One region of the Streptomyces sp. NPDC048825 genome, then DNA from elsewhere that is predicted to be linked to it. Evidence: riboswitches for the same ligand, from Rfam matches in the RefSeq annotation. Region 1 holds a riboswitch; the other holds the start of a gene.

Region 1 (4,119 bases):
GCCAGCAGGTCGTCGCCGTGGAAGTCCTCCTGAACGCACCGCTGGAGGCCGAGCCGAAGGGCCTGGACGGTGTCGCCACGATCATGGCGCGTGCCTTCTCCGAGGGCACCGACAAGCACTCCGCCGAGGAGTTCGCCGCCGAGCTGGAGCGCTGCGGCGCCACGCTGGACGCGCACGCCGACCACCCGGGCGTACGCCTGAGCCTCGAAGTCCCCGTGTCGCGGCTCCAGAAGGCGCTCGGCCTGCTCGCCGACGCCCTCAGGGCGCCCGCCTTCGAGGACAGCGAGGTCGAACGCCTCGTCCGCAACCGGCTCGACGAGATTCCGCACGAGACCGCCAACCCGGCCCGCCGCGCCGCCAAGGAGCTCTCCAAGGAGCTCTTCCCGGCGACCTCGCGCATGTCGCGCCCGCGCCAGGGCACCGAGGAGACGGTCGCGAGCATCGACTCGGCGGCTGTGCGCGCCTTCTACGAGAAGCATGTACGCCCCGCCACCACCACCGCGGTCGTCGTCGGCGACCTCACCGGTGTCGGCCTCGACGCGCTGCTCGGTGAGACGCTCGGCGCCTGGACCGGCTCGCCGGCCGAGGCGCGTCCCGTGCCTCCGGTGACCGCCGACGACACGGGCCGCGTGGTCATCGTCGACCGTCCCGGAGCCGTCCAGACACAGCTGCTCATCGGCCGCGTCGGCGCCGACCGGCACGACCGTGTGTGGCCCGCCCAGGTGCTCGGCACGTACTGCCTCGGCGGCACCCTCACCTCGCGTCTTGACCGCGTCCTGCGCGAGGAAAAGGGCTACACCTACGGTGTGCGGGCGTTCGGACAGGTGCTGCGCTCCGCTCCGGACGGCACGGGCGCCGCGATGCTCGCCATCAGTGGCTCGGTGGACACGCCGAACACCGGCCCGGCGCTCGACGACCTCTGGAAGGTGCTGCGTACGCTCGCGGCCGAGGGCCTGACGGACGCCGAGCGCGACATCGCCGTACAGAACCTGGTGGGCGTGGCGCCGCTCAAGTACGAGACCGCGGCCGCCGTCGCCGGCACGCTCGCCGACCAGGTCGAGCAGCACCTGCCGGACGACTTCCAGGCGACGCTGTACCGCCAACTCGCCGCGACGGGCACCGTGGAGGCCACCGCGGCCGCCGTGAGCGCCTTCCCGGTGGACCGTCTGGTGACCGTCCTCGTCGGGGACGCCGCCCAGATCGAGGAGCCCGTCAAGGCCCTCGGAATCGGTGAAGTGAGCGTGGTCCCGGCCGAGTAGAGCCGCCGCACATCCCCGGGGACCCTGGAGGCTTATGAGCCTCCAGGGTCCTTCTTTGTCCAAATTGATTGGATTGGTTGGGAGTTGATATGGAGGTTGTGTGTCTGCGCTGTGGCGTGCGCTACAAAAACCGTCATCCGTTTGTTGTTTGAGAGATGGCCCGCTTAGCGTCAGTCCGGCTGTTCGTCAGGCAGTGCGCCGCATCCGCGGCACCGGACAGTCATCGCCGAGTCCCCGTACGGCGCGAGCCAGGGGAGCCGGGGACCCACCGCAGTCCCTGGGGTGAATCGGGCGCCCTCCTGGAGGGAGCCCGTAGGAGACCTTCCTGCTCCGAACCCGTCAGCTAACCCGGTAGGCGAGAAGGAAGGAAAGGACCAGCCACTTCATGGCGTTCACCCGCGCCACCGGGAAGCACCGTCGCCCGAGCCGTACGAAGCGCACGTCCTCGAGGACCGTGGGCGTCGCGACGCTCGCCACCACCGGTGTCATCGGCACCCTGGCCGCCCCGGCGTTCGCCGGCCCGTCCTCGGTCAAGCAGACAGGGCTGACCCAGGCCGTCACCATGGGCGACTCGGTCGCCGACCAGATCGACGCCCAGGCCCACGCCCAGCGGCAGGCCGCCGAGGAGGCCGCCGCCCGCGAAGCGGCCGAGGAGGCCGCCAAGAAGCTGGCCGCCGAGCAGAAGGCCCGGGCCGAGGCGAAGGCCAAGGCGGAGCGCGAGGCCAAGGAGCGCGCCGCCCGCGAGGCCGAGCGCAAGCGCCTGCTCAACTCCTTCGTCTCGCCGATCAGCGACTCGTACGTCTCCACCGGCTACAAGGCCGGCGGCTCCGTCTGGTCCTCCGGCAGCCACACCGGCATCGACTTCCACGCCGCCAGCGGCACCACCGTCCGCGCCGTGGGCGCCGGTACCGTCGTAGAGGCCGGCTTCGAGGGCTCGTACGGCAACCAGGTCGTCATCAAGATGAACGACGGCACGTACACGCAGTACGCCCACATGTCGTCCCTCTCCGTCTCCGTCGGTCAGAGCGTCACCCCGGGCCAGCAGATAGGCCTCTCCGGGGCGACCGGCAACGTCACCGGAGCACACCTCCACTTCGAGGCGCGTACGTCCCAGGAGTACGGCTCGGACATGGACCCCCTCGCCTACCTCCGGTCGCACGGCGTGAACGTCTGACGGCTCGGAAGCTTCACCGCGCACCTCTCCCGAAGGCCCCGGCTCACCGAGCCGGGGCTTTCGTGCATGCCGACGGGACGACTGCCTGTTCTGCGCGACTATGTGTCCAAAAAAACTCCATGGATTCCGGCCCGCCATCGGAATTTCCGGTTCTCTGCAATAGAGTCACCGGACGAGCGTCAATCGACCGCGTTTCGCGGGGATTAAGGCGGAGGTCCGGTCATGCGTATTCCCGCGCACTCGGTATGCACGGCGATCCGTGACGACATCGTCGCGGGTGTCTACGAACGCGGCAGCCGGCTCACCGAGGAACTGCTCGCGCGTCGCTACGGCGTCTCGCGGGTCCCCGTGCGGGAGGCACTGCGCACGCTGGAAGCGGAGGGCTTCGTCGTCACCCGCCGCCACGCGGGCGCGTGCGTCGCGGAACCCACCGAGCAGGAGGCCGGCGACCTCCTGGAGATGCGCATGCTCCTGGAGCCGCTGGGCGCCGCGCGCGCTGCGCAGCGGCGGACAGAGGCGCACCTCAAGGTGCTGCGAGGCCTCGTCAGGCTGGGGCAGGAGCGGGCCAGGAGGGGCCAGGGCGAGGATCTGCGCTCGTTGGGCGGCTGGTTCCACGAGACGCTCGCGCAGGCGTCCGGCAGCCCCGCGCTGACCTCGATGCTCACCCAGCTGCGGCACAAGATCGCCTGGATGTACTCGGTCGAGGCGCCGGCCCATCCCGCCGAGTCCTGGTCGGAGCACGGCGGCATCGTGGACGCCGTCGCGCGCGGCGACAGCGAGCGGGCCCGGGCCATCACGGCCCTGCACACCGAGCGGGCGACGGCCGCACACCGGCTGCGCTTTCCCGAGCGCGGTGATCGCGTGGAGCGTGTGAGGAGTTCGCAACACCCCGTAAACACGGCGAGCGTGCGGCATTAACAGTGGCGCCGTATACAAAGGGGAGTAATTCGCGGGGGATTATTTTTGCTGCCCGCGATGTGGAATTGCAAAGGGCCCGCCCGGTATTTTGGGCGAGCCCTTTTGGTGCGTGTGCGGGACGGCGTTTTTGATGCGACGACCACAGCGACCATCAATTGAGGAACCCCGACGGCGCGCAACCAGGTCCGCGAGAGCGGCGCCGGTTGAGGCGCAAAGGGGTGCTCACACAGTTTCCGGCAGCTCCTCAAGCCCCTCCGCGACCAGCTTGGCCAGGCGGTCGAGCGCGGCGTCCGCGCCCTCGGCGTCGGAGGCCAGGACGATCTCCTCGCCGCCCTTGGCGCCCAGACCGAGCACGGCGAGCATGGAAGCGGCGTTGACGGGGTTGCCGTCCGCCTTGGCGATCGTCACGGGGACGCCGGCGGCCGTGGCCGCGCGGACGAAGATGGAGGCGGGGCGGGCGTGGAGGCCCTCGGCCCAGCCGACGTTGACGCGGCGCTCAGCCATGTGATGCTGCCCTTCAGGTGTTCTCAGGTTGTCTAGACCACTATTCCATACCGCGAAGCGCCCTCGAGCGGGGGTCGAGCCCGTCGGAGGCCAGGAGCCCGTGCGGGGGCCCGAGTCGGGCCCCCGGACTGCCTCGCGCCATTGTCGGACACGAGCCGTACTCTGGGGCCCATGCAGACCTCGTCGGACCGGCACGAGTATCCCGCCCACTGGGAGGCCGACGTCGTGCTGCGCGACGGCGGCACCGCGCGCATCCGGCCGATC
Region 2 (4,119 bases), on a different contig from region 1:
CTTCTCGACACCCTTGCCGAGGTAGCGGTTGGCGTCTCCGTCGCGGAGTTCGACAGCCTCGAAGGCGCCCGTGGAGGCGCCGGACGGAACGGCGGCACGACCCGTGCTGCCGTCGTCGAGGCCGACCTCGACCTCGACCGTGGGATTGCCTCGGGAGTCCAGGATTTCCCGGGCTACGACGACGTCGATGGACGGCACGAGCATCTCCTTCTGGGATGTGACGCGGTTACGCGGGCCGCTGGGCCCGCACAGCGCGAAGCCGCGGCGGCTCCGCGATGACGAGCCTAACCGGCTCCGGGCGATCGGCCAGCCGTCCGCCCCTCTCATGGACCTAACCGAAAGCAAAATGTTTCCGAACGGAACAAAAAGTCCCGCCCCGGTGCGTACGGGGGAAGACGCACCGGGGCGGGACCGCTGGGGGCTCGGCTTCAGCCGCTCTGGGGGCCGGGCTTCAGCTGAGCCGGGGCTCAGTTCAGCTGAGGTGCAGCTGCTGGCCCGGATAGATGACGTCCGCGTTGTCGACGATGTCGTCGTTCAGCTTGAACAGCTTCTGCCAGCCGCCCTTGACGTCGTTCTCCGTGGCGATCTCGCTGAGGGTGTCACCCTTGACGACCTTGTACTCGCCGTCACCCTTCTTGACCTTCTTGCCGGTCGGGGTGGTGACGGTCTTCTTGGCAGCCGGGCGGTCCGCGGAGCGGGAGGCGCGCTCCTCCTGGGCCGGGGCGCTCTGCTGCTGGGACTGCTGGGTGTTCTCCTGCGCGGCACCGGAGCCCGAGGAGCCGCCGCCGGTGTACGCGGCGCTCGACAGACCCTTGCCGCAGACCGGCCAGGCACCCTTGCCCTGGCCCGCGAGGACCTTCTCGGCGATCTCGATCTGCTGGGCCTTGCTGGCCTGGTCGGCGGTGGCGGCGTACTTCGTGCCGCCGTAGCCGGCCCAGGTGGAGGCGGAGAACTGCAGGCCGCCGTAGTAGCCGTTGCCCGTGTTGATGGACCAGTTGCCGCCCGACTCGCACTGCGCGACGGCGTCCCACTCGGAGGCGGTGGCGGCGGAGGCCGTACCCGACACCATCAGCGGGGCGGCGATGGCGGCACCGGTGACACCGGCGAGCGTGGCTATGCGGGTGGCCTTGGACGGGCGACGGTGCTTGCCCTTGCCGGAAAGCAGCATGAAGAGATCCCCTCACCGACGCCTACGAGGTGAGCTGTCGGGTTCGGGCCTGGTGAGTTGCCCGGCCGTGCGGATCGCTCCGCACGACTTCACCCCAAGCCGCACCCGGTCTCGACGACCGGGCCCGGCACTTACCTTGGGTCCCCCGCTCCTGCCTACGGCGCTTTACGCGACGACTGTTCCCGTACGGCCGTTGGCAGGATTCGGCGTGACGTCCGTCGGGGCCCGCTGTGGCGAGCGGTCACGACCGTAAACATGCGATCCGCCGAATTTCAAAGACGATCAGGGCCTTTGAGATCCATGTCTCACTTTCACCAAACCGGACATCCGGCACGAACTGCCGCCACTTTTGGCCTGGTTCGGCACCTTGCACACCACTCAGTCTGCGCCGAGTTCAAGGCGCTGACCGGGGAGGATGAGGTCCGGATCGGCGCCGACAGTGTGCTTGTTCGCGGAGTACAACTCGGGCCATCCGCCTTGGAGGTCAAGGGAGTCGGCGATTGCCGAGAGGCTGTCTCCGGAACGGACGGTGTACGAGCCGTCCGCAGCGTCCGCCGCATCGCGTGAGGCGCGGTCCGCGCGAGAGGCATGCCGGCCGGTGGAGTCGTCCGCACGGGAGGCATCGGCGTCCTCTTCGGCGCTGCCGCCGCGATGACGGCCGGCGCCCTCCTCTGTGTTTGTGCTCTCACTCTCTCCGGTCGAAGAGTCGGCGTTCTGGCCGGAGTTGCCCGAGTCGCCCTCATTCGTCGCGCCTGTGGGCGGACTGGGCGAGCTGTCGAGGTCCGGTGATTCGGCGGTGGAGTCGCCGCCGGAATCCCGCGAGGTGGCGGTGGACGACCCGGACCTACCGGACGATCCCGAATCAGCGGATGTATCGGATGAGTCGGAACTGTCGGACGAATCATCCTTTAGGAAGTCGTCACTTGACGTCCGCCCCGAATCGGAGCCCGATCCGGAGTCCGCCTCGGTGGGCGGAGTGGAGGTCGGCGTGGGCGAGTCCTGCGCCAGGCCCGTATCAACGTCGGCCGAGTCGGAGTTCTGTGTCAGGCCCGCGACCAGTCCACAGGTCGCCCAGGGGCTCGTACCCTTGTCCGCAAGGATCTTCTCGGCGACGGCTATCTGCTGCGAGCGACTGGCCAGGTCAGCCCTCATCGCGTAGTCGAGACCGCCGTACTGCTCCCACTCCCCCTGGGCAATCTGGAGGCCGCCGTACTCCCCGTTGCCGGAGTTGGCGCTCCACCGGCCGCCGCTCTCGCACTCCGCGACCGCGTCCCAGGTCGCACCACTGGCGGCACTCGCGCTGCTCGCCGCGAGGAGGGGGATCGCGATGGCCGATCCGGTCACCCCTGCCGCCACAAAGAGAGCCGGCGCCTGACGAGGGCGACGGTGTCGACCGTTCCCGGAGAGCATGCGGTTGCCTTTCACGCGACAGTGTGTGACATGGGTGTGACCAATGAGACTGATGAGGTCCGCTTTCGCGTGAACCTAGTGGGACCCGATCACTTGTCACCAGTAGATGTAGCGCAGATCACGTGAAGATCACGGACCTGAGGGTACGTCAGCTTTGAGCTGGGGGTTCGTCAGTTTTGAGTCCGGGCTTCGCCGGCGCTGAGACCGGGCGAAGTGGGGGTGAAGCTGACGGGCAACGTCCGCAGGCCGCGCATGATGAGTCCCCCACGCCACCGCAAATCCGCTGAATCCGCTGCCAGTTGCAGATCGGGGAGGCGGGTGAGGAGCGTCGCGAGTGCGGTCCGGCCCTCCAGCCGGGCGAGGGGTGCGCCTAGGCAGTAGTGGATGCCGTGCCCATAACCGAGGTGCTGGTTGTCGCGTCTGCCGAGGTCGAGGGTGTCGGGGTCGTCGAACCGCTCGGGGTCACGGTCGGCGGCGGCGAGTACGACGAGTACGGGGTCGCCGACCGCGATGTGCTGCCCGCCGATGGTGACCGCCTCCGTCGCGAACCGCCAGGTGGCCAGCTCCACGGGGCCGTCGTACCGGAGCAGCTCCTCGACGCCGGTTTCGAGGAGGTCCGTTTTTCCGGCTGCCAGGGACTTCTGCAATCGATACCGCTGCTCGGGGTGCGTGAGCAGCGCATACACCCCGTTGCCCACCAAATTGACCGTGGTCTCGAAACCGGCGAACAGGAGGATGAAGGCCATGGCGGCGGCCTCGTTCTCGGTGAGGTGCTCGCCGTGGTCGGAGGCGCGGATGAGTCCGGAGATGAGGTCTTCGCCGGGGGTGGCTTCGTCCGGGAGCGCTGCACGCTTGCGGTGGATGAGCTCGGCGAGATAGCCACGCATCTTCTTCACGGACCGGGCAACGCCGCCGCGCGGTCCTCCCCCGTGCCGGATCATCATCCCCGCCCAGTCCCGGAAGTCGTCCTGGTCCTCGCGGGGGACGCCGAGCAGATCGCAGATCGCGTAGATGGGGAGCGGGAAGGCGAACTCGTGAATGAGATCGGCGCTGCCCCTGTCCGCGAACTGATCGATGAGCTGGTCGGCCAACTCCTGGACGCGCGACGCGAATTCGGCCACACGGCGCGGGGTGAACGCCTTGGCCACGAGCCGCCGGAGCCGTGTGTGATCCGGCGGATCGATATTGAGCAGATGAGTCATCAACTCGGCTTTGCGCTCACCGGGGATACCTGTCTTGCCCTTGGCGTGAGCGGGTTCGTCGTGGTGAGCGGGGTTCTTGCTGAGCCGCTGATCAGCGAGGGCCTGCTTGGCATCCGCGTACCGGGTGACCAGCCAGGCCTCGACTCCACTCGGGAGCCGGGTCTTGTGCACGGGGGCGTGCTCACGGAGCCAGGCGTACGCCGGGTAGGGGTCGGTGGCGAACTCCCAGGTGAAGAGTTCGGGGGGCGGGCCGGCGAGGGCGGCGCTCTGAGCAGGCGGCTGGTCGTGCATGCCTTTGACCGTAGCCGCCCGCCCTGGCCGACGTATCTCCACGGTGCA

Evidence for each region. A riboswitch is a leader RNA that binds a small molecule or an ion and turns the genes downstream of it on or off. The one in region 1 is predicted to bind cyclic di-AMP.
Region 2: linked by a shared signal. The riboswitch ahead of ACGFNK_RS15360 (transglycosylase family protein) and the one ahead of ACGFNK_RS37910 (M23 family metallopeptidase) in region 1 are both predicted to bind cyclic di-AMP.

The regions. Positions count from the first base shown of each region.
Region 1 is NZ_JBICUR010000021.1:115,050-119,168, forward strand. Features, by position in the region: gene ACGFNK_RS37905 (M16 family metallopeptidase) at 1-1,259, shown strand, start outside; cyclic di-AMP (ydaO/yuaA leader) riboswitch at 1,474-1,631, shown strand; gene ACGFNK_RS37910 (M23 family metallopeptidase) at 1,645-2,433, shown strand; gene ACGFNK_RS37915 (GntR family transcriptional regulator) at 2,656-3,351, shown strand; gene ACGFNK_RS37920 (HPr family phosphocarrier protein) at 3,574-3,855, opposite strand; gene ACGFNK_RS37925 (GNAT family N-acetyltransferase) at 4,027-4,119, shown strand, end outside.
Region 2 is NZ_JBICUR010000005.1:294,148-298,266, reverse strand. Features, by position in the region: gene eno (phosphopyruvate hydratase) at 1-204, opposite strand, end outside; gene ACGFNK_RS15360 (transglycosylase family protein) at 473-1,168, opposite strand; cyclic di-AMP (ydaO/yuaA leader) riboswitch at 1,173-1,341, opposite strand; gene ACGFNK_RS15355 (transglycosylase family protein) at 1,547-2,512, opposite strand; gene ACGFNK_RS15350 (cytochrome P450) at 2,749-4,071, opposite strand.